One region of the Streptomyces sp. NPDC056628 genome, then DNA from elsewhere that is predicted to be linked to it. Evidence: predicted binding sites of a transcription regulator. Region 1 holds the regulator's gene; the other holds the start of a gene.
What was found. Region 1 encodes HspR, which represses chaperone genes until heat shock. Its sites were predicted from a motif close to TTGAGNNNNNNNNNCTCAA; they were not measured.

Region 1 (12,100 bases):
CCTCGCCGACCAGCTCGTTGTCGAAGGAGACGTAGGCGTCGATGGGGCCCTCGGCGAGGCGGTCGTAGGCGATGACGGGGATACCGGCGTCCTTGGCCGCCTGCACACCGCTCGCGATGGCGTGGGAGTCCACGGCGTCCAGCAGGATGACGTCGACCTGGTCGTCGACCATCTGCTGGAGCTGGTCCGCCTGCTTCTTCGCGTCCGCGTCGGCGTTGCGGTAGACGACCTTGCCCTGCTTGCTGGTGAGGCTCTCGACCTTGTCCCTGATGATGGGGTAGTCGAACTTGTCGTAGCGGGTGTTCGCGGTCTCCGGCAGCAGCAGGCCCACGGTGACGTCGTTGCCCTTGGTCGGGCTCGCCCCACTACTGTCCCCCGCGACCCCCAGTCCCCCGCACGCACCCAGCGCGAGGGTCATCGTGGAAGCGGCGGCCACGGCAGTGGCGGTACGGCGCAGAGAGCGCAAGGGACGCATAGGGAAGCTCACTTCTGGTGCCTTCGGGACACGGGCGCGCCATTGCGGCCCAATGTCTGAAAAGACAACGCGCCGACGCCCCCCAGCGTCAAGCGGAACCACTTAACGAGTGCGCAACACTACGCTCCGTCGATCATGTAAAGACATTGCGGAACTTCCCAGATCACCAGTTACACCCCCTCCACCGAACCTCACACGAGGACGGGCGGACGACATAGCGGAATCCGTACAACCAACCCCGTTCGTGATGAGTCCCGTTCAGGACGGCTCGCACCGCCGTCCCGTACTCGACCAGAGGAACGAATGAACCCAGCCAGACGCGCGACCACCGCCGCCGCGACGACGGTCGCGCTCGCCACCGCGAGCACCCTGCTCACCACGGCCACCCCCGCGTCGGCCGCGGTGTCCTGCACCTCGCCGGTCTTCACACGGCAGTTCTTCGCGAACACCACCTTCTCCGGCACACCGAAGAAGACCGACTGCGACAGCGCCATCGACCAGAGCTGGTCCGGCGCCCCCCTCACCGGACTGCCCAAGGACAACTTCGCTGTCCGATGGAGCGTCACCCGCGACTTCGGCTCAGGCGGCCCCTTCACCCTCACCGCCTCCGGACTCGACGGCATCCGCGTCCACCTCGACGGCACTCGCAAGATCGACCTGTGGAAGAACACCTCCACCACCGTCTCCAAAACCCTCAACCTCACCATCCCGCCCGGCAAACACACCCTGCGCGTCGACTACGTCAACTGGACCGGCAGCGCCAAGGTCAAGTTCACCTACACCCCCCGCACCACCGCCACCGTCGACCAGACGAAACCCCTCGCCCCCACCGGCGCCCAAGCCGTCTACGACACCACCACCGGCAAAGCCCACCTCACCTGGACCCCCAACAAGGAGATGGACCTCGCCGGCTACCGCGTCTACCGCCGCCTGAAGGGCGCCTCGTTCGGCACCACGCCCCTCGCGACGACCACGTCCACCTCGTACACCGACACCACCCTCCCGAAGACGGGCGCGACGTACTACTACGAGGTCCGCGCCGCCGACAAGGCGGGCAACGAGGGCACCGGCACCACGGACCAGCCGGTGACGACCGTCGACCGGACCGCGCCCGCCGCGCCCACCGGGCTGACCACCGCGTCCGAGGAGAGCGGGCTGCGGGTCGGCTGGAAGGCCGCCGACGGGGCCACCTCGTACCGGGTCTACCGGTCCGCGAGCGCGGACGGCACGTACACCGGCGTCGGCACCACCGCCCAGGTCTCCTGGCTCGACACCAGCGCCGTCGAGGGCACCACGTACCACTACCGGGTCACCTCGATGGACGCCGCCGGCAACGAGTCGGCCCGCTCGTCCTCCGTCAGCGGCCGGCGCCGCGACGACACCCCGCCGTCTCTGGTCACCGGGGTCACCGCCACGCCGACCGAGTACGGCTTCGAGGTGCGCTGGGACGCCAATCCGACCCCCGACCTCCAGAGCTACGTCGTGCGCCGGGGCGAACTGTGGGGCGACGAGGAGGAGCAGATGTGCTCCCTCTACCCGGGGTACTACGTGTCCGCCGACACGACGTCGTACGCGTACACCACGCTCCCCGACGGCGAGGAGTCCTGCTTCATCGTCGACGCGGTCGACGACGCCGGCAACTCCGCCTTCCAGCGGACCGGCGACGCCCAGATCGTGGTGGCGACGGAGCTGGACACCACACCGTCCGTCGAGACACCCGAGGGCTCCCCGCTCACCCTGGAGGCGGCCGGCGCCGAGGGCGACGAGGGCAACCGGCTCACCTGGTACGGCCTCGGCGAGGACGCCCCCGAACAGGCGGCCGGCTACCGCGTCTACCGCTGGAACCCCGGCACCTCGGCCTACGAGCGGATCGCCGACGCCGAACCGGGCGCCACGGAGTACGTCGACACCGGTGCCGCGCGCGGCACCACGTCGTACTACTGGGTCACCGCCGTCGCCGCCGACGGCACGGAGTCCCGCCCCACGGGCGACTACGCCATCACGGCCCCTGCCCGATGACCGCCCGAGAACGGATCGAACAAAACCCATGAGCCCAGCCGGACGCGCGTCCGCGGTGACCGCCACCGCCGTCGTGCTCTCCACCGCCGGCGGGGCCTTCTCGTACGTCACCGTCACCGAGCCCGACAGCCGACCCGAGGACGAGTGACGCCGTACCGCACACGAAAGGGGCCCGGAGACGATCTCCGGGCCCCTTTCGTGTGCGGTACGCGTGTCCTAGTCCTTGGCCCGTTTCGGGCGCCAGACGACCAGGGCGCTGGTCTGCTGGACCTCCTGGTACGGGACCAGGTCGCGGCGGTAGGAGGCGTGCACCGCCGCCTCGCGCTGGCGCATCGTCGCCGCCGCGCCGTCCAGGGCCGCCTGCAGTTCGGCGACGCGGGACTGGAGCGCGGCGACTTGGTTCTCCAGTTCGATGATGCGTTTGATGCCGGCCAGGTTGATGCCCTCGTCCTGCGACAACTCCTGCACCTGGCGGAGCAGTTCGATGTCGCGGGCCGAGTAGCGCCGACCCCGCCCGGGCGTGCGGTCCGGGGAGACCAGGCCGAGGCGGTCGTACTGACGGAGGGTCTGCGGGTGCAGGCCGGACAGCTGGGCCGCCACCGAGATGACATAGACCGGGGTTTCCTCGGTCAGTTCATACGGGTTGCGCCGACGACCGTCCATCTGACTCATGCTCCCTTCGCGGCCTGGAACAGCTCCGCCCGCGGGTCCTCGCCCGCGGTCGCCTCGCGATACGCCTCCAGCACTTCACGAGCCTTCCCCGTCACGTCCTTCGGGACACTCACCTCGACGGTGACCAGGAGGTCCCCGCGGGTGCCGTCCTTGCGGACCGCGCCCTTGCCCCGCGCCCGCATGGTGCGGCCGTTGGGCGTGCCGGGCGGCAGTTTCAGGGTCACGGCGGGACCGCCCAGGGTCGGGACCCTGACCTCCCCGCCGAGCGCCGCCTCGGCGAAGGTCACGGGGACGGTCACCGTCAGGTTGTCGTCCTTGCGCCCGAAGACCGGGTGCGCGTCGACGTGCACGGTGACGTACAGGTCACCGGCGGGGCCGCCCCGCTCGCCGGGGGCACCCTTGCCGCGCAGCCGGATGCGCTGCCCGTCGGACACCCCGGCGGGGATGCGGACCTGCATCGTCCGGGACGACTTGGCCCGGCCGCTGCCCTTGCACTCGGCGCAGGGGTGCTCGGCGATGAGGCCGCGGCCCTTGCAGTCCGGGCACGGGTCGGTCAGCGAGAAGCCGCCGCCCGAGCCGCGGGCCACCTGGCCGGTGCCGACACAGGTCGGGCACACGCGCGGTGTGCCGTTCTTGTCGCCGGTGCCCGCGCACGCCTTGCACGGTGACTGGGAGGACATCCGCAGGGGGACCGTCGCGCCCTCGATCGCCTCGGTGAAGCTGAGGCTGACCTCGGTGTCGATGTCCTGGCCGCGCCGCGGCTGGGTCCGGGTCGTGCCCGTGCCGCCGCGGTTGAACAGGCCCCCGAAGACGTCACCCAGCCCGCCGCCGAAGCCGCCGGCTCCGCCCTGGCCGCCCTGGGCGCCTCCGAAGAGGTCGCCCAGGTCGAAGTTGAAGGAGCCGCCCGCGCCGCCCGGACCGGGGCGGAAGCCGCCGTTGCCGAACAGGGTGCGGGCCTCGTCGTACTCCTTGCGCTTCTTGGGGTCGCCGAGGACGTCGTTCGCCTCGGAGATCTCCTTGAACCGCTCTTCCGCCTTGGCGTTGCCCTTGTTGGCGTCCGGGTGGAACTCGCGGGCGAGCTTCCGGTACGCCTTCTTGATCTCGGCCTCGGTGGCGTCCTTGGGGACGCCGAGGACCTTGTAGTAGTCCTTCTCGATGAAGTCCTTGGTGCTCATCCTCGACGTCCCTCCTTCCTCATCGGTTCAACGTCAGCCCTCGTCCGGGCCACCGTTCTCCTTGTCGTCGGCCGCCTCGGCGGACTCCTCCTTGACGGTCTGCGCGCCCGGCTGGGGCTCGGCGACGGCCACCCGCGCGGGGCGGATGGTGCGCTCCCCGATGCGGTACCCCGGCTGGAGGATCGCGACGCAGGTCGTCTCGGTGACGTCCGGCGCGTAGCTGTGCATCAGCGCCTCGTGGATCGTCGGGTCGAAGGGCTCGCCCTCCTTGCCGAACTGCTGGAGGCCCATCTTCGCCGCGACGGTCTCCAGCGACTCCGCGACGGACTTGAATCCGCCGACGAGTTCGCCGTGCTCCCGCGCGCGGCCGATGTCGTCGAGCACGGGCAGGAGTTCGGTCAGGAGGTTCGCGATGGCGATCTCCTTGACCGTGATCCGGTCCCGCTCCACGCGGCGGCGGTAGTTCTGGTACTCGGCCTGGAGGCGCTGGAGGTCCGCGGTGCGCTCGCCGAGCGCGGTGCGCACCTGGTCCAGCTGGGCCACCAGACCCGGGTCTGCGTGTCCGTCCCCGGCCGGGGCCGTCCCCTCCTGGGGGGCGGCCTTCGGCTCGGCGTCGTCAGGGGTGGCGCCGGAGGGGACGTCGGGCTTCTCCTCGAAGCCCGGGGTCTCCTCCGTCATTACGCGGCACCGTCCTTGCGCTCGTCGTCCACGATCTCGGCGTCCACCACGTCGTCGTCGGCGGCCTTGGCGCCACCGGCCTCGGCACCCTCGGCGCCGGCACCGGCGCCCTGGGCGTCGGCGTACATGGCCTGGCCGACCTTCTGGGAGACCGCGGCGACCTTCTCGGTGGCCGTACGGATCTCGGTGGTGTCCTCGCCCTTGAGCGCGGTCTTCAGCTCCTCGACGGCGGACTCGACCTCGGTCTTGACGTCACCGGGGACCTTGTCCTCGTTGTCCTTGAGGAACTTCTCCGTCTGGTAGACGAGCTGCTCGCCCTGGTTGCGCGTCTCGGCGGCCTCGCGGCGGGCGTGGTCCTCCTCCGCGTACTTCTCGGCCTCTTCGCGCATCCGGTTGACCTCGTCCTTCGGCAGCGAGGAGCCACCGGTGACGGTCATCTTCTGCTCCTTGCCCGTGCCCAGGTCCTTCGCGGTCACGTGCATGATGCCGTTGGCGTCGATGTCGAAGGCGACCTCGATCTGCGGGACACCGCGCGGGGCCGGCGGCAGACCCGTCAGCTCGAACATCCCGAGCTTCTTGTTGTACGCCGCGATCTCGCGCTCGCCCTGGTAGACCTGGATCTGCACGGACGGCTGGTTGTCCTCGGCCGTCGTGAAGATCTCGGACCGCTTGGTCGGGATCGTGGTGTTGCGCTCGATGAGCTTGGTCATGATGCCGCCCTTGGTCTCGATACCGAGGGACAGCGGAGTCACGTCGAGGAGCAGGACGTCCTTGACCTCACCCTTGAGGACACCGGCCTGGAGGGCGGCGCCGATGGCGACGACCTCGTCCGGGTTGACGCCCTTGTTGGCGTCCTTACCGCCGGTCAGCTCGCGCACGAGCTCGGCGACGGCGGGCATACGGGTGGAGCCACCGACGAGGACGACGTGGTCGATCTCGTTGATGGAGACGCCGGCGTCCTTCATGACGTTGAAGAACGGGGTCTTGCAGCGCTCCAGGAGGTCCGCGGTCAGCTGCTGGAACTGAGCCCGGGTGAGCTTCTCGTCCAGGTGCAGCGGGCCTTCGGCGGAGGCGGTGATGTAGGGCAGGTTGATCGAGGTCTCGGTGGACGAGGACAGCTCGATCTTGGCCTTCTCCGCCGCCTCGCGCAGGCGCTGGAGGGCCATCTTGTCCTTGGACAGGTCCACGCCGTGACCGGACTGGAACTGCTTGACCAGGTAGTCGACGACGCGCTGGTCCCAGTCGTCACCACCGAGGTGGTTGTCACCGTTGGTGGCCTTCACCTCGACGACGCCGTCACCGATCTCCAGGAGGGACACGTCGAAGGTGCCGCCACCGAGGTCGAAGACGAGGATCGTCTGGTCGTCCTTGTCGAGGCCGTACGCGAGCGCGGCCGCGGTGGGCTCGTTGACGATGCGCAGGACGTTCAGACCGGCGATCTCGCCGGCCTCCTTCGTCGCCTGGCGCTCGGAGTCGTTGAAGTAGGCCGGGACGGTGATGACCGCGTCCGTGACCTTCTCGCCCAGGTAGGACTCCGCGTCGCGCTTCAGCTTCTGAAGGATGAAGGCGGAGATCTGCTGGGGGTTGAAGGGCTTCCCGTCGAGCTCCATCTTCCAGTCGGTGCCCATGTGGCGCTTCACGGACCGAATGGTCCGGTCCACGTTGGTGACCGCCTGCCGCTTGGCGACCTCGCCGACCAGCACCTCGCCGTTCTTGGCGAAGGCGACGACGGACGGCGTGGTCCTGGCGCCCTCGGCGTTGGTGATGACGGTGGGCTCGCCGCCCTCCAGAACGCTGACGACGGAGTTAGTCGTGCCCAGGTCGATGCCGACCGCACGTGCCATGGTTGATTCCTCCAGCTGACTTGAGTGGAACGGACTCAAGTGTGCATGACGGCTCGCAACGGGTCAACAGAGCTGAGTCGCCCTCACTCAAGTCTTATCCGTTCCTTACACGCAACGGGGCTCCTACCTGCGGCGATTCCATACGCCGGGACGCGCGGACGGAGTCCTGCACCGGTACGCGCGGTTGACGCCTGGGGCCGTAGGGCTTGATGTGCAGCAGGCCGAGGACGACGAGGGCCGACCCCGCCCCCACCCACCACACGGCCGTCCCGCCGAGCCGCCCCAGGTGCACCAGGACTCCGACGACCACCCCGGGCAGGGCGGCGGCGCCCAGCGCGACGGTCGTGCCCTGCGGGGTGAGCCCGGCCCGGCGCAGCCGGTGCGCCAGATGGTCCGGCGCGCCCCGCAGCAGCGGCCGTCCGGCCAGCCGGCGGGAGACGGCGACCAGGGCCACGTCGGTGACGGCGAGCGCGGAGAGGGAGTACAGGAGCCCGGCGCTGACGGCCGGGTCGTGCCCGGCCCGGGTCATCACCGCCGACGAGGCCAGCACGAACCCGACGAACAGCGAGCCGGTCGCTCCGAGCCCGATCCGCGCGGGATGCCAGTTCGGCAGCAGGAAGCCGGTCAGGGCGGCGGCCAGCACGCTCAGCAGCACCGCCAGTTCGTCCATCACCTCGGCCGCCGCGCAGACGCCGACCCCGAAGGCGCTGAGCACGCCGACCGTGCCGGCCAGCGCGTCCGCGTGGTCCAGCGCCTTGAAGGCGACGGCGACCAGGACGATCCAGGCGACGGCCGGCACCGCCATCAGGAACCCCGTGTCGCCGTACGGCACCACACAGGCCGCCGCGACGGCCGTGCCGCCGACCAGGAACCGCGCCTTGACCCGCCGTACGTCGGCGACGAGCCCGAGCAGGGCGACGGCGCCCGCGGCGACCAGCAGGCGCATGGTCTCGGAGCCCAGCGGGGCGTACCCGGTCCACTCACCGGCGGCGGCGACCAGGCAGGTCACCAGGGCCACCGCCACCCCGCCGAGCAGCGGCAGCGGACGCTGCCGGCGCCGGTCGAGAATGCCGAACCGCAGAGCGGGCAGACGGAGCAGCGCCGCCAGCAGGGCGGTGACCAGCAGGGCGGTGGTGGCGGCGGTGATCCCGTAGAGCACGGAGACAGAATAGGGCCGTATATACCATTTCGGGATGAATAACACGATCGGTTCTTAAGGCAAGCCTCAGCGACCCAGATCACCCCGCCCCTGGCTACAGTGCGAAGGAGGATGCGGGTAGTCTCAGAGGACTGCATAAGTTACCGCTTAGTAATGTCGCCAGTCATGTCGAGGGACCCCCTCGAACCACCCCCTCGCAGGCCCGAGGAGCCCCGAAATGCAACTCGCCGCGATCATCGTGTCGCTGGTGCTGACCGTGGTCGGCGTTGCGCTGCTCGCACGCGCCATCGGCCAGTTCGTCCGGTACTTCAAGCTCGGCCAGCCGGTGCCGGCCGGCAGCCGTACCGACAACCCCTACGCGCGCAGTGTCACGCTCCTGCGGGAGTTCCTCGGCCACACCCGGATGAACCGCTGGGGCATCGTCGGCGTCGCCCACTGGTTCGTGGCGGTCGGCTTCCTGACGCTCCCGCCCACCCTCGCCCAGGCGTTCGGGCAGCTCTTCCAGGCGGACTGGACGCTGCCCGTCATCGGCACCTGGCTGCCGTTCGAGATGTACATCGAGTTCATCGGCCTGATGACGATCCTCGGCATCGCCGTGCTCATCGCGATCCGGCTGCTGAGCCTGCCGTCCCGTCCGGAACGCAAGTCCCGCTTCGCCGGCTCCAAGGCGGGTCAGGCGTACTTCGTCGAGTACGTCATCCTCACCATCGGCCTCGCCATCTACGTGCTGCGGGGCCTGGAGGGCGCGCTGCACCACGTCGACGGCTACGAGGCCGGGTACTTCGCCTCGTACCCGCTGGTGCTCGCCTTCAAGGGCCTGAGCGTCACCGCGCTGCAGAACCTCGTCTACTTCGTCGCGATGATCAAGGTCGGCACGTCCTTCGTGTGGATGATCGTCGTCTCGCTGAACACCAACATGGGTGTCGCCTGGCACCGCTTCCTGGCGTTCCCGAACATCTGGTTCAAGCGCAACGCCAACGGTGAGACCGCGCTCGGCGCCCTGCCCGCGATGACGTCCGGCGGCAAGCCGATCGACTTCGGCGACCCGGGCGAGGACGACGTCTTCGGTGTCTCCCAGGTCGAGCAGTTCTCCTGGAAGGGCCTGCTGGACTTCTCCACCTGCACCGAGTGCGGCCGCTGCCAGTCGCAGTGCCCCGCCTGGAACACGGGCAAGCCGCTCTCCCCGAAGCTGCTGATCATGTCGCTGCGCGACCACGCGCACGCCAAGGCGCCCTACCTGCTCGCCGGCGGCGGCAAGACCATGGAGGGCGAGGAGAAGGCGTCCGAGGAGCAGCTGAAGGACGTCCCCGCCGCCGCCCTCGCGGAGGCCGAGCGCCCGCTGATCGGCACCGCCGAGGAGAACGGCGTCATCGACCCGGACGTCCTGTGGTCCTGCACCACCTGCGGCGCCTGCGTCGAGCAGTGCCCGGTCGACATCGAGCACATCGACCACATCGTCGACATGCGCCGCTACCAGGTGATGATCGAGTCCGCGTTCCCGTCCGAGGCGGGCACGATGCTCAAGAACCTGGAGAAGAAGGGCAACCCCTGGGGTCTGGCGAAGAAGCAGCGCCTGGAGTGGCTGAAGGAAGTCGACTTCGAGGTGCCGGTCGTCGGCAAGGACATCGAGGACCTCGCCGAGGTCGAGTACCTGTACTGGGTCGGCTGCGCCGGCGCCCTGGAGGACCGGGCCAAGAAGACCACCAAGGCCTTCGCCGAGCTGCTGCACATCGCGGGCGTCAAGTTCGCGATCATGGGCGGCGACGAGAAGTGCACCGGTGACTCCGCCCGCCGCCTCGGCAACGAGCCCCTGTTCCAGGAGCTCGGCATGGAGAACGTCATGGCCCTGAACATGGCGTTCGGCGAGGAGATGGACGACGAGGGCCACGTGACGCCCGAGTCGAAGAAGCCGAAGTCGGCGAAGAAGATCGTCGCCACCTGCCCGCACTGCCTCAACACGATCGGCAACGAGTACCCGCAGATCGGCGGCGACTACGAGGTCATCCACCACACCCAGCTGCTCCAGCACCTGGTGGACGAGGGCAAGCTGATCCCGGTCACCCCGGTCGAGGGCATCATCACCTACCACGACCCGTGCTACCTGGGCCGGCACAACAAGATCTACGCGCCGCCGCGCGAGATCATCGCCAGCGTCCCCGGTCTGCGCAACGAGGAGATGCACCGCCACAAGGAGCGCGGCTTCTGCTGCGGCGCCGGTGGTGCCCGGATGTGGATGGAGGAGCGGATCGGCAAGCGCATCAACAACGAGCGCGTCGACGAGGCCCTCTCCACCAACCCGGACATCGTCTCCACCGCGTGCCCGTTCTGCCTCGTCATGCTGACCGACTCGGTCAACGGCAAGAAGAACGACGGCAAGGCCAAGGAGTCCATCCAGGTCGTCGACGTCGCCCAGCTGCTGCTGGACTCGGTCAGGACGCCGGCGGCGGACGACGAGCCGCCCGCGGGCGAGGCCGGAGCCGAGAACGAGCCGGAGCCGGCCCCGGCGAAGTAGCCGCTTCCCGGGCCGCACGACGAAGCCCCCTGGACCCGTACGGGACAGGGGGCTTCGTCGTGGGGCAGGCTGGAGGACGGCACCTGATCGAAAGGAACCGTCGCGTGATCATCTTCGGCACCAAGGGCTACCTCTACCAGCTCGCGATACTGACGCTGGTGTGCGGCCAGTGCGGCAACCCCTCGGCCCACACCCTGCGGAAACGCGTCACGAAGTTCACGCTGTTCTTCGTGCCGCTGTTCCCCGTCTCGACCAGGTTCGCGACGCAGTGCACGTTCTGCGGCGCGGAGCGGAAGGTCACCGGGGAGCAGGCCGACCAGCTCCTGGCGCAGGCCACTCCCGGGGGCCCCGGTCAGCAGGCGTACGGGCAGCCGCAGCAGCCGTACCGGCCCTGACCTCCGGGACCCCCGGCGGCGGCCTACTGCTTCGGCTGCTTCTGGGCGCCCACCGCGTCGGCGGCGTGCCGCGGGCCGGGACGGGACGAGAACTGCCCGATGAGTTCGCGGAAGCAGACCAGGGCGGTGATCGGCGGGATGCCCACGACCACCATCGCGAGCAGCGAGTGCGCCGACTGCCCGATGCACAGCGCCACGGCGGTGCCGGAGGCGATCAGCATGACGGCCCAGGACTTGCGGGCGGTCCGGCGCTGGACCGACGCCCGCAGGATGGACAGCCCCGCCAGCAGCCACGGGCCGTAGACCGTCAGCGGCCACCAGTGGGCCAGCTTGGGCGCCACCACGAGCAGCGCGATCGTCCGCAACTGGTCGTACGAGTACGAGATGGACCAGGTGAGCATCGTCACCGCGCACAGGGTGATGAGGGTGACCAGGATCGAGACGGTGAGCACCTTCGGGTTCCTGGTGAGCGAATGCGCGCCGGGCTGGGGCCGCTTGCGGTGCACGGGGCGGGGCACGGGCCGGCGGTCGGCCTCCCGCCGGGGCGGGGCGGGATCCGGGGCACGGGCGGCGCCCAGCATCTGGGCCAGCTCCTCGTCCAGGTCCCAGGCCTCCGGCGTCATGCCCGCGTCCGACTGCTGCCAGAGGTTCTGCATGTCGAGCTGCTGCGTGTAATGAGGCGGCTCGCCTACTGGTTCATAATCGGTCCTCATTTTCTACGACCCCTCCCCTTCGCGCGCCGCTCGCAGATATTCACGCTCCATCCGGCCGATGGCTCTCAGGAAGTCGTCGAGCAGATCAGAGCAATAGGTGATGCTCTCCGCAGTGATCTGATCAGCTGCCTGACGCGAGCGACGCGCGCACTCCTCAGCTGCGTGTTTCTCCTGCCAAGTCACGCCCACCTAACGAGCGCCGTGCAGGGCTGGATGTCTGGCATTCGGGGGAATATGCGTCAACGGTGATGATATGGAATATCCATGAGCGCCACCGTCCCATGACATTCCGAATATGTACTCCGGCACTTTTCCTTCGCGGATCTTGGCCGAATTCCACACAGCACGGGCGGCGCGGCGCGGGGCCGCAGCTCGTCGGCCGCTGTCCCGGCGAGGTCGTGCACGCCGAGCTCGATCAGGCGCTCGGCCTGCGCGGCGAGCGGCGCAAGGGCGGTGAC
Region 2 (12,100 bases), on a different contig from region 1:
CCCGGCTTGTAGTCGGCGAAGAAGTCCCACCAGGCACGGTCTACCGAATTCGGGTCCTGGAGGTACTGCTGATAGATCTCGTCGACGAGCCACTCATTGGCGCCGAACGCGGCAGCGGGGTTCTTGCCCGCTTGGTCAGCGTCGGTCGAGATGCTCGATGCGTTACTGGGGGACTGTGGCGCCACGGCGAGAACCGCCCTCTTCCGCTTCACAAGGTGATGGACAGCGGGAATTAAGGCTACGCCTCCCCGGCCGGGAAGGTCAGGCCGGGCATGGGCAACGTCGTGTAAGTCACATCGGACAGCGTGTTTCGGGCTCAGAAATGGCGGGAAACAAGCGTGGTTCCGCTTCAGTGGCCCGCAAAGGGGATGGCGCAGCCGCGACCTGACGCGGCTGCGGCGCAGGTCTGTACCTGATCACAGCGTCTGTCAGGCACGACGCGTGTGGATCTTGACGCTCCGCTTCGAACTTTACGTCAACTTTGCACAGACGGCTGCCCCGGAAGTGTGACAAGAATCCGGCAACCGCGATCCGATTCGGCCACACCGATCCGGCCGCCGTGCAGATCCACCGCCCAGCGCGCGATCGCCAGCCCCAGTCCCGTGCCGCCGTCGCTGCCCGGCCCGTGCGGCCGGCTCACCGCGCCCCGGTTGAACCGCTCGAAGACCCGGTGCCAGTCCGAGCGCGGGATGCCCGGACCCTCGTCCAGGACCTCCAGCTCCAGCGACTCCGGGTACGGCCCGCGCCGCGCCTTGACCGTGACCCGGCCGTGCGGCGGGCTGTGCTTGATCGCGTTGTCGATGAGGTTGGCGACGACCTGGTGGATGCGCTCGGGGTCGGCGTGCGCGGTCAGCTCCGGCGGCGACACGTCGAGGTGCAGATGCACGTCGGTGCGGGTGTGGCTCCCGGAGCCCGAGGTCATGCCCGCGCGCGCGGAGGCGACCATGTTGGCCTCCTTCAGCACCCCGGACAGATAGGGCCACACCTCGAAGCGCCGCATCCGCAGCGGGACGACGCCGTTGTCCAGGCGGGACAGGTCGAGCAGCGTCTCCACGAGCCGTCCGAGGCGCTCGGTCTGCTTCAGCGCCGTGCGCATCGTCTCCGGGTCGGCCTCGGCGATGCCGTCGACCACGTTCTCCAGGACGGCCCGCAGACCCGCGATCGGGGTGCGCAGCTCGTGCGAGACGTTCGCCACGAGCTCCTTGCGCTGCTGGTCCTGGGCCTCCAGCTCGTCGGCCATGAGGTTGATCGTCCCGGCCAGGTCGCCCAGCTCGTCGCGCCGGCTCTCGCTGACCCGGCGCGTGTAGTCCCCCTGGGAGATGGACCGGGCCACCGTGTTCATCTCGTCCAGCGGCGCGGTGAGCGAATGCGCCACGAACTGCGTGATGAGCAGGGTGGCGATCATCGAGAAGACCGTGATGAAGCGCAGCTCCGTCTGGGTGCGCACCGCGATCATCGACAGTCCGGTGGTGATCAGGACCGCGATGACGACGAGTGCGCCCAGCTTGGTCTTGATCGAGAACGGGCGAACGCCGCCCCAGGGCTCCCCGGGGCCTCTCCGCGCGGCCGGACCGTCGCTCATGGCGCCGGCGTCTCCAGGGCGTAGCCCACGCCGTGCACGGTGCGGATGCGCTCGGCCCCGATCTTGCGCCGCAGGGCCTTGATGTGGCTGTCGACGGTCCGGGTGCCGGAGGCGTCCGCCCAGTCCCACACCTCGGCGAGCAGCTGCTCGCGCGAGAGGACCGCGCGCGGGGTGTTCGCCAGGCACACCAGCAGGTCGAACTCGGTCGGGGTGAGGTGCACGTCCTCGCTGCGCACCCGCACCCGCCGCTGCGCGTGGTCGATCTCCAGCTCGCCGAGGCGCAGGATGCCCGAGCGCGGCGTGGTGGCCGCGAGGGCGGCGCGCTCGACGCGGCGCAGCAGCACGTGCACGCGTGCCGCCAGCTCCCGCATGGAGAACGGCTTGGTCATGTAGTCGTCGGCGCCGACGCCGAGCCCGACCAGCATGTCGGTCTCGTCGTCGCGCGCGGTCAGCATCATCACCGGCACCGGACGCTGGGCCTGGACCCGACGGCAGACCTCCAGGCCGTCGAAGCCGGGCAGCATGATGTCGAGGATCAGCAGGTCGGGCTGCCAGGCCTCGGCCGTGTCGACGGCCGCCGGGCCGTCTCCCGCGGTCTGCACGAGGAATCCCTCGGCACGCAGACGGGCCGCGATGGCGTCCACGATGGTCGGATCGTCCTCGACCACCAGGACCCGGCGCTGTGCGCCAGGGGTCGCCGCCGTGCCGTTGTGGGAGGTGTGTGTCTGCTCCATCGCCCGCCCCAAAGTTGCTTTCCGGAATCCGTGGGGTGATTCCGCTTACTGGCTGTGCCTGCGCATGCTTGCGATTGACGCTTGAATGATCCGCGTCAGGGAAGCAGAGTACGGGGAGTCACCGTGCCAGGGCTATCCAGGTCGGACGGCGAGGTGTACGACGTCCGGAACGCCCCGGGCAACGGGGATCTCTTCGGTACGCACCTGCTGGAATCCGGCATTGCGCAAGGTTTCTTCGAATTCCGGGGAGGGCTGCGCGGACCATACGGCCAGCACCCCACCCGGTGTCAACGCCCTTGCGCAGGCGGCCAGTCCGTCCGGCGAGTACAGGCTCTCGTTGTCCTCGGTGACGGTCCATCCGGGCCCGTTGTCGATATCGAGGCAGAGCGCGTCGTACGTGGCGGATGTCTCATACACATGGGTGACGAGATCGGTCTCCAGGATCGACGTCCGCGGGTCGGTGAGCGCCGCCGCGGAAAGACCGGAGAGCGGTCCGCCGAGATGCCAGTCGATGATCGCGCGCTCCCGCTCCGCGACGGTGATCCGCCCTGGCCGCGGGTCGGCCGCGGCGTGTGCGAGCGAGAACCCCACGCCGAGCCCGCCGATCAGGATGTGCGGCCGTGAACGGTCGCCCAGCGCGTCGAGCGCCGCGTCGACCAGCAGCCGCTCGGAGCGGCCGTCGGAGGTGTCCATCAGGAAGCAGCCGTTGGCGATGATCTGGAGCAGGTCGCCGTGCCGCCGCAGCACCACCTCCCCGTGGAGGCCTTCGCGACGGTCCAGGACCACAGGGGTGTCGTACGAAGTGGGCACCGGGCCATCCTGCCAGGCGGGAGGGGCACCGCGGAGCCGGTCGATCGCTGTCAGCGAACGCGTCACAGGCCCGGGAACAATCGGGCCCGGTCAAGCATTGAGTCGGCGTAACTCAACTTGACTGCCTAAGGGGAGATCATGGCTTCGACGTCCACTTCGCTCACCCTGCCCGTGCTGCCGCTCGACGACGAGGTCGTGCTGCCCGGGATGGTGGTCCCCCTGGACTTGAACGACGCAGATGTGCGCGCCGCCGTGGAGGCCGCCCAGGCCGCCGCGCGGTCCACACCCGGCAAGCCCCGGGTGCTGCTGGTGCCGCGCATCGACGGCACCTACGCGAGCACCGGGGTGCTCGGCACCGTGGAGCAGGTCGGCCGGCTGGCCGACGGTGATCCCGGTGCCCTGATCCGCGGCCGCGGCCGCGTGCGCATCGGCGCGGGCACCACCGGGCCGGGTGCGGCGCTGTGGGTCGAGGGCACGTCCATCGACCAGAGCGTGCCCGAGCCGCTGCCCGGACAGGTGGCGGAGCTGGTGAAGGAGTACAAGGCCCTCGCCACCGCCTGGCTGCGCAAGCGCGGCGCCTGGCAGGTCGTGGACCGTGTGCAGGCCATCGACGACGTCTCGCAGCTCGCCGACAACTCCGGGTACTCGCCCTTCCTGACCACCGAGCAGAAGGTCGAGCTGCTGGAGACCGCCGACCCGGTGGCCCGGCTGAAGATCGCCACGCAGCAGCTGCGCGACCACCTCGCCGAGCAGGACGTGGCCGAGACCATCGCCAAGGACGTCCAGGAGGGCGTCGACAAGCAGCAGCGCGAGTTCCTGCTGCGCCGCCAGCTGGAGGCCGTCCGCAAGGAGCTGCGCGAGCTGAACGGCGAGGCAGGCAAGGACCCCGCCGAGGAGTCCGACGACTACCGCGCCCGCGTCGAAGCGGCCGACCTGCCGGAGAAGGTCCGCGAGGCCGCGCTCAAGGAGGTCGACAAGCTGGAGCGCGCGAGCGACCAGTCGCCCGAGGGCTCCTGGATCCGCACCTGGCTGGACACCGTCCTGGAGCTGCCGTGGAACGAGCGCACCGAGGACGCCTACGACATCCAGGGCGCCCAGGACGTGCTCGACGCCGAGCACGCCGGCCTGGAGGACGTGAAGGAGCGGATCACCGAGTACCTGGCGGTGCGCAAGCGCCGCGCCGACCGGGGGCTGGGCGTCGTGGGCGGCCGGCGCGGCGGTGCCGTGCTGGCGCTCGTCGGCCCGCCCGGCGTCGGCAAGACCTCGCTGGGTGAGTCCGTCGCCCACGCGATGGGCCGCAAGTTCGTGCGCGTCGCCCTCGGCGGTGTGCGCGACGAGGCCGAGATCCGCGGTCACCGCCGTACCTACGTCGGGGCGCTGCCCGGACGGATCGTGCGGGCGATCAAGGAGGCCGGGTCGATGAACCCGGTGGTCCTGCTCGACGAGATCGACAAGGTCGGCTCCGACTTCCGCGGCGACCCGGCCGCGGCCCTCCTGGAGGTCCTGGACCCGGCGCAGAACCACACCTTCCGCGACCACTACCTGGAGGTCGAGCTCGACCTGTCCGACGTGGTGTTCCTGGCCACCGCCAACGTCCTGGAGGCCATCCCGGAGGCCCTGCTCGACCGTATGGAGCTGGTCCGCCTCGACGGCTACACCGAGGACGAGAAGGTCGTCATCGCGCGCGACCACCTGCTCCCGCGCCAGCTGGAGCGGGCGGGACTGAACGCGGACGAGGTCACCATCGACGAGGGCGCACTGCGCAAGCTCGCCGGCGAGTACACCCGCGAGGCGGGCGTGCGCACCCTGGAGCGGTCCATCGCGCGGCTGCTGCGCAAGGTGGCGGCCCAGCACGAACTGGGCGAGCGGAAGCTGCCGTTCACCGTCGCCGAGGACGAGCTGCGCGGGCTGATCGGCCGGCCGCACCACGTGCCCGAGTCGGCCCAGGACCCGGCCGAGCGCCGTACGGCGGTGCCGGGCGTGGCGACCGGCCTCGCGGTGACCGGAGCGGGCGGTGACGTCCTGTTCGTCGAGGCGTCGCTGGCCGACCCGGAGACGGGCGCGGCGGGCCTGACGCTGACCGGCCAGCTGGGTGACGTGATGAAGGAGAGCGCGCAGATCGCCCTGTCGTTCCTGCGCTCGCACGGCGCCGAGCTGGAGCTGCCCGTCGCCGACCTCAAGGACCGGGGCGTGCACATCCACTTCCCGGCGGGCGCGGTGCCCAAGGACGGCCCGAGCGCGGGCGTCACGATGACGACGGCGCTGGCCTCGCTGCTGTCCGGCCGGCTGGTCCGCACGGACGTGGCGATGACCGGTGAGGTCTCGCTGACCGGCCGGGTGCTGCCGATCGGCGGCGTGAAGCAGAAGCTGCTCGCCGCGCACCGCGCGGGGGTCACGACCGTGATCATCCCCAAGCGCAACGAGCCCGACCTGGACGACGTCCCGGCCGAGGTGCTGGACAAGCTCGACGTCCACGCCGTGACCGACGTCCGCCAGGTCCTGGAACTGGCCCTGTCGCCGGCCACCAGCGACGCGGCCCGGGAGGTTCCGGCGGCGGCGTGACGGACGCCGCCGGACAGGGCAGGGCCCGGGTCCCCTTCGGGGGACCCGGGCCCTCGCCGTGCCGGGGAGGTCAGCCGTTGGCCAGGGCCACGACGCGGTCGAGGGCGCCGTTGAAACGGTTGTGGTCGCCGACGGTCGGGCCGGTCGACGTGTACTGCCACATCGTGTGGTAGCTCCAGCCGGCCGGCAGCTCGCCCACGGCTGTCGCGTACCGGGCGATCCACAGCGGGTTGGCCGTGGCGAAGGCGCCGGAGTTGCCGGTGCACTGCTTCCACCAGCTGGTCGCCGTGTAGATGACGGCGTCGCGGCCGGTGCGGGCCTTGTAGCGGTTCACGAAGTCGCGGATCCAGGTGACCATCGCGCTCGCGGACTTGCCGAAGCAGGCGTCGCCGTACGGGTTCCACTCGATGTCGAGGACGCCGGGCAAGGTGCGGCCGTCACGGGACCAGCCGCCGCCGTGGTCGACGAAGTAGTCGGCCTGGGTTGCTCCATTGGTGGTGTCCGGCGTCGCGAAGTGGTACGCGCCGCGGATCATGCCCACGTCGTAGGAGCCGTTGTACTGCTGGGCGAAGTAGGGGTTGGTGTAGTACGTCCCCTCGGTGGCCTTGACGTAGGCCCACTTGACCCCGCTGGACCACAGGGTCGACCAGGCGACGTTGCCCTGGTGGCTGGAGACGTCCACGCCCTCCGTCTGGGTGGCCAGGGTGCCGGCGGGGGCGCCGTCGGTGCCGTCGTGGGACACGACGCCGATGCCCATGTACGCGGAGCCGCGCGGCGGGGCGCCGGTGCCGCCGTCCCTCGCGGACGACGGCTGGGCGGCCAGGACGAGCAGGGCCAGGGTGAGCACGAGGGTGAGCAGGAGTCCGGTCGGATAGGGGCTGTGGGGGTGGCGCTGTTCGGGTCTGTGCACGGGCATAGCGTGCCTCCGAAGGCTCGGTGACGCATGGTGGGGAACGCGCACGGGTGTGGCGTGAGCATGTCAGCGCTGCTCCGCCGTACGACGCTAGGCAGCCGAATGACCAGGTGGAAGGGGCCCTGACGGCTGCCGTTGGTCTAAGCCTGCGAAATACTGACGGAGCTGCGGCGATGACGCCGATTGGCGGAAACTTTCACGGCCGGGAAAACGAGTCAGGGGCTGACGTGCACGAAGACGGCAACGGCGACGCGACGGCGCCCGGACCCGGGGCCTCCCGCGGTGGCATGGACCAGCCCGAGTTCCTGGACCTGGAACGCGAGTTGACGGTTCTCTTCCGGCGGGCCCGCGCCAAGCAGGGCGAGATGGCCCGCGAGGTGCACCCGGACCTGGAGTCGGCGGCGTACGGACTGCTGGTCCGTCTGGACGAGTCCGGACGGCTGCGCGCCACCGAACTCGCCGCGTACATCGGCGTCGGCAAGGCCACCATGTCGCGCCAGCTGCGCGCCCTGGAGGACCTGGGGCTGGTCGCCCGCGAGCCGGACCCGGCGGACGGCCGGGCCTGGCTGGTGCACCTCACCGAGGAGGGGCGCCGCCGGGTCGCCAAGGTGCGCGAGGCCCGCCGGGCGCGCTACGTCGCGCAGCTCTCGCACTGGGAGCGCGAGGAAGTGGCCGAGCTGGCCCGGTTGCTGAACCAGCTGAACCGCGGCACGGAGAAGTAGGCACCCTCCCCGGCGGCCCGCCCGCCCTCACAGCTCCACGTACACGACCGTCGCGTCGTCGTGCCGCTTGCCGCGGCCCGGGTGAGCGTGCTCCAGCGCCCGGACCCGCTCCACCAGCGCGCCCGCGCCCTCCTTGCGGACCAGGCCGAGGCAGCCGCCCCAGCCGCCCTGCCGGAAGCGCTCCACCCAGCGCGCCGCCCCGTCCGACAGCGCGGCCAGGGTGCGCACCTCGCCGCGCGGCAGCGTCCCCGTCACCGCACGCGCCGCCACCGCGGGGTCGGCGGCCGCCGTGAAGAAGCCGCCCTCCTTGTTGCGCAGATGCGCGTCGATGTGGGCGTCCGTCGCCAGCGCCGAACGGGGCAGCCGGGCCAGCCGGTCGTCCAGAAGGGCCGTCACCGTGCCGTCGCGTCCCTCCACGAGGAGCACCGAGTCGGACAGCACGAGGTACTCCACCGCCCTGGCGGACCACCGCGCGAGGGCGACGGTCGCCTGGGGCGTGCGCGGGTGAGAAAGCTCACAGGTCCCCGCATGGGCCTCGGCGGTACGGGCGATGGCGTGGCCCAGCACGTCCGCGAGTGGAACATCAGGGAGGGAAACGGTCAGTTCGGTCAGGGCCCCGCCCAGGCGCGCGGTGAACCAGTGGACGGAGTGCCGGCACCCCGTCGCATCCCTCGGCGGTGTCACCCCGTCCAGGACGACGAGGGCCCCTCCCCGCCCCGAGGCGGGCAGAGCGACACTCGCGAAGTCCTCGTTGGCGCGGTCCGGATCGCCCGATTCCGAAACTAGCTCAGTGCGCATCCGGCCAGTCTGCACGAGCCCTTCACAAGATCCCCCAAGGGGGCGCATCCTGCCGGTTCGTCACGGCGGCGCAGGTCATCCGCCTGATTTGAGAGAAATGCTTCACTCCGGCAAGGCGTGGCGGCGAATACTGCCACCGCCCGCCGCAGACGTCCAACCGGCCCACCCCGCGGGGCACCCGCACACGCCACGGGAACTTGCCCGCCAACTCCCCTCCGGGGTTCACTCCTTCGGGTGGCGGCTCAGGTGATGTGCGGCCGTCGCCCACCCGCGCTGGGAGGGTCGGGGACCGGTGAGGGCCACCCCGGGCGCGACCCCGGTCGCGAGCTTGGGGGAGGGGTGTGCGTACGGTCGACGAAAGTTGACGACACGTCATCCGGACCCATGGGTACCACGAGTCAGGAATGCGAGCACCGGTGCAGAAGACGCGGCCTCGTCGCTCAGACAAGCAGACGGCCTCCGCAGGAGGCGCCCAGCCCATCCCCGGCACCGCCGACGCCCCCGCCCCGGCAGGCAAGGGGCGCCCGACCCACGTACGGAACCGGCTGATCGTCGCCGTGGCCGTCGTGGCCGCCGCCATCGCCGGCGCCGGGGTCCCCTCGGTCGTCGCCGCCTCCGGGCAACTGCACGACACACAGAGCGTGGTGACGCTCGCCGAGCAGACCCAGGACGCACTGACCCTCGCGCACTCCCTCGCCGACGAGCGCGACGAGGTCACCTCCTACATCGCCGCGGGCCGCCCCAAGTCCAAGGCGCCCAGCGAACAGCGCAGCACCCGGGTCGACCGGCAGGTCGAGGAGCTGCGCGCCGACCCCGACACGCCCGCCGGGCTCCGCGACGACCTGGAGAGCGTCGCCGCCCTGCGCCGCTCCGCGCTCACCGGCAAGAGCAGCGCCCTGGAGGCGCACGCCGCCTACACGGGCGCCGTCACCGAACTGCACCGGTTCGCCGAGCGGCTGGCCGAGGAGATGCCGTCGCGCGCCGGCACCGGCGCCCACGCGCTGGCCGAACTGGACACCGCGGTGCAGCAGGCCGCCGCCGCGCGCGGGCTGCTGCTCGCCGCGCTGAGCGTGCCAACCACCACCCAGACCGTGATCGACCCGCTCACCGGGGCCGCCACCACCCGGAAGACCGCCTCGGACGCGGACGCCAAGCAGCGCGACGCGCTCACCACCGCCGCCCAGCAGGCCCGGCTGCGCTCCGACGCGGCCCTCGCCGGCTTCCGCGACACCGCCGCCCCCGCCGCGCGCGCCTCCTACGACTCCACCGTCACCGGCCCCGAGGTCGACACCGCGGAGCGGTACCTGGCGGCCCTCACGGACGAGCCCACGCTCTCCGACCGCGACCTGGCCACGGACGCCCGCCGGGCCTCGGCCGCCCTGTCCGCCCGCGTCGACTCGATGCGCGGCGCGGAGTCGGCGCTCTACGACCGCCGCACCAAGGCCCTGGAGGAGCTGCGGGACGACGACGTCACCGCGCTGGAGATCCACATCGCGATCCTCGGCGCGCTGATGCTGCTCGCCGTGGGCGTCGCCACGGGCATGGCCCGCGGTCTTACCCGCCCCCTCGCCGTGCTGCGGCTCGGTTCGGCCCGGCTCGCGGGCGCCGCAGACCCGGCCGCCGAGGAACCCGTGCGGTTCACCGGCCGCAAGGACGAGTTCGCCCAGGTCGTCGACTCCGTCAACGCGCTGCACACCCGCGCCGCCACCCTGCACGAGCGCCTCGCCACCCTGGAGTCCGACCGCAAGCACCTGGTCGGGCAGCGCCAGAAGATGGCCGACGCCCGCGAGGAGCTGCGCGGCGAACTCGCTGAGTCCACCGCCCAGCTGGAGCGGCTGCGCGACACCATCGGCGCCACCTTCGTCAACCTGGCCCTGCGCACCCTCGGCCTGGTGGAGCGCCAGCTCGGCGTGATCGAGGGCCTGGAGGAGCGCGAGCAGGACCCCGAGCGCCTCGCCACCCTGTTCAAGCTGGACCACTTCGCCACCGTCATGCGGCGGCACAGCGAGAACCTCCTCGTGCTCGCCGGCACCGAGCACGTCCAGCAGCACGCCGGGCCGGTGCCGCTGGTGGACGTCGTCCGCGCCGCCGTCAGCGAGATCGAGCGGTACGAGCGGGTCCGGATCGCCGCGCTGCCGCCGCACGCGCACGTGGCGGGATTCGCCGCCGACGACCTCTCGCACCTGCTCGCCGAACTCATGGAGAACGCCACCTCGTTCTCCCCGCCGGACCTGCCCGTCGAGGTCTCCGGCTGGCTGCTGGAGAGCGGCGAGGTCATGCTCTCCGTGCAGGACGAGGGCATCGGCATGGCCGGTGACCGGCTGGTCCGGCTCAACGCCCGCCTCTCCGAGTTCGACCCGGCGGCCACCTACGACCAGGAGGGCGACGACGGCCTGGGCCTCGGCCTGTACGTCGTCGCCCGCCTCGCCCACCGGCACGGCGTCCGCGTCCAGCTGCGCGAGCAGAAGCAGGGCGGCGTCGCGGCCGTGGCGGTCCTGCCCGCGGGCCTGCTGGCCGCCGCCCCCACCGCCGCGGTCCCCATGGACGCGCCGCGCCGCACCGGCGGCCACACCTTCTCCCTGCCGGGCGCCGACGCCGAGGCCAACTCCAACCACCTGCCGGCCCGGCAGAAGAACACCGACCCGCTGGTGGAGCTGGCCGAGAAGGCCGTACTGCGGAACGAGTCGGAGTCCGGGTCCGGGTCCGGGACCGAGGACGCCGGCGAGAAGCCCGAGGCCGCCGAGCCGGGCGTGCCCGCCGAGCCGTCGCCGTCCGAGACGACGATGGAGCTGCTGATCCCGGAGCCCGCCGCCGCCCCGGCCGAGGAGTCGCTCCCTGAGCGGCCCGACCCGTACGCCATCGGCCCGGACACCCACGAGCGCGCCCGGGACGAGGCGGACGAGGCCCCGGAGCCCGTCACCGACAAGGGCCTGCCCAAGCGCACCCCCAAGATCACCACACCGACCGCCCCGCCGCCCCAGCGTGGCGGAACGGTCGACGCCGAGGCCCTGCGCCGTCGGCTCGGCGGCTTCCGCAGGGGAGCGGAGGCCGGCTACCGCGACGTCCAGGCGGAGATCGCCGAACGCACCGGACAGAACAAGGCACCGGACACGCCCGCCGAAACGCGCACCGAATCCGAAGCAGCCACGGGGGGCACCGTCGAGGAGGCAAGCAGTTGACCGCGCCCAGTACCTTCGGACTGAGCAGTGAAGCCCGCAACCTGCACTGGTTGTTGACGAATCTGGTCGAGGAGGTGCCGGGTATCCAGTCGGTCGCCGTCGTCTCCTCCGACGGACTGCTCCTCCTCTCCTCGGACCAGGCACGCAACGACGAGGCCCGTGAGGCGAGGTCCGAGCGCCGCTCCGGCCCGCGCGGCTCCTCCGCCGATCTCGCCACGGTCGTCTCCGGCATCGGCAGCCTCACCGTCGGCGCGGCCAGGCTCATGGAGTTCGGCGGGGTGAAGCACACCATGGTCGCGATGGACGAGGGCAGCCTCTTCGTCATGTCCATCAGCGACGGCTCGCTGCTCGGTGTGCACGGCTCCGCCGACTGCGACATGAGCGTCGTCGCCTACCACATGGCGCTCTTCGTCGGCCGGGCCGGCCACGTCCTCACCCCCGAACTACGCAGTGAGCTGCGGAAGTCTCTGGAGCCCGCGTCGGCAGGGGGCACCCGATGAGCAACGCCCCGAGGAACCGGTCACAGCTCCCCGTGCGCGGCGGAGACCGGAAACCGGCCCGCGTGCGGCCCTACTCGCTCACCGGCGGCCGGACCCGCTTCGGTCACGTCCTCCTCGTGGAGACCTTCGTGGCCGCGCTGGAGGCCCCCGAGGAGCGCAAGGAGCTCACGAACGGCTCGCTCAGCACCAGGGTGATGCCGGAGCTGCGGGCCATCGTCGAACTGTGCCGCCGGATGCGTACGGTGGCCGAGATCGCCGCGCTGCTGAAGATGCCGCTCGGCGTGGTCCGCGTGCTCCTCA

Region 2: the regulator HspR is predicted to act here: its motif matches at 3,224-3,242, upstream of lon (endopeptidase La).

Annotation. Positions count from the first base shown of each region.
Region 1 is NZ_JBHTWG010000004.1:302,215-314,314, reverse strand. It holds gene ACFRAC_RS09070 (sugar ABC transporter substrate-binding protein) at 1-475, opposite strand, end outside; gene ACFRAC_RS09065 (PA14 domain-containing protein) at 779-2,494, shown strand; gene ACFRAC_RS09060 (heat shock protein transcriptional repressor HspR) at 2,711-3,157, opposite strand; gene dnaJ (molecular chaperone DnaJ) at 3,163-4,341, opposite strand; gene grpE (nucleotide exchange factor GrpE) at 4,375-5,019, opposite strand; gene dnaK (molecular chaperone DnaK) at 5,019-6,863, opposite strand; gene ACFRAC_RS09040 (MraY family glycosyltransferase) at 6,958-8,022, opposite strand; gene ACFRAC_RS09035 ((Fe-S)-binding protein) at 8,240-10,534, shown strand; gene ACFRAC_RS09030 (zinc-ribbon domain-containing protein) at 10,639-10,929, shown strand; gene ACFRAC_RS09025 (DUF2637 domain-containing protein) at 10,953-11,642, opposite strand; gene ACFRAC_RS09020 (hypothetical protein) at 11,882-12,100, opposite strand, start outside.
Region 2 is NZ_JBHTWG010000005.1:263,464-275,563, forward strand. It holds gene ACFRAC_RS10425 (multifunctional oxoglutarate decarboxylase/oxoglutarate dehydrogenase thiamine pyrophosphate-binding subunit/dihydrolipoyllysine-residue succinyltransferase subunit) at 1-185, opposite strand, end outside; gene ACFRAC_RS10430 (sensor histidine kinase) at 476-1,582, opposite strand; gene ACFRAC_RS10435 (response regulator transcription factor) at 1,579-2,316, opposite strand; gene ACFRAC_RS10440 (spermidine synthase) at 2,449-3,126, opposite strand; gene lon (endopeptidase La) at 3,265-5,688, shown strand; gene ACFRAC_RS10450 (lysozyme) at 5,759-6,604, opposite strand; gene ACFRAC_RS10455 (MarR family winged helix-turn-helix transcriptional regulator) at 6,829-7,323, shown strand; gene ACFRAC_RS10460 (protein phosphatase 2C domain-containing protein) at 7,351-8,121, opposite strand; gene ACFRAC_RS10465 (nitrate- and nitrite sensing domain-containing protein) at 8,526-11,300, shown strand; gene ACFRAC_RS10470 (roadblock/LC7 domain-containing protein) at 11,297-11,800, shown strand; gene ACFRAC_RS10475 (DUF742 domain-containing protein) at 11,797-12,100, shown strand, end outside.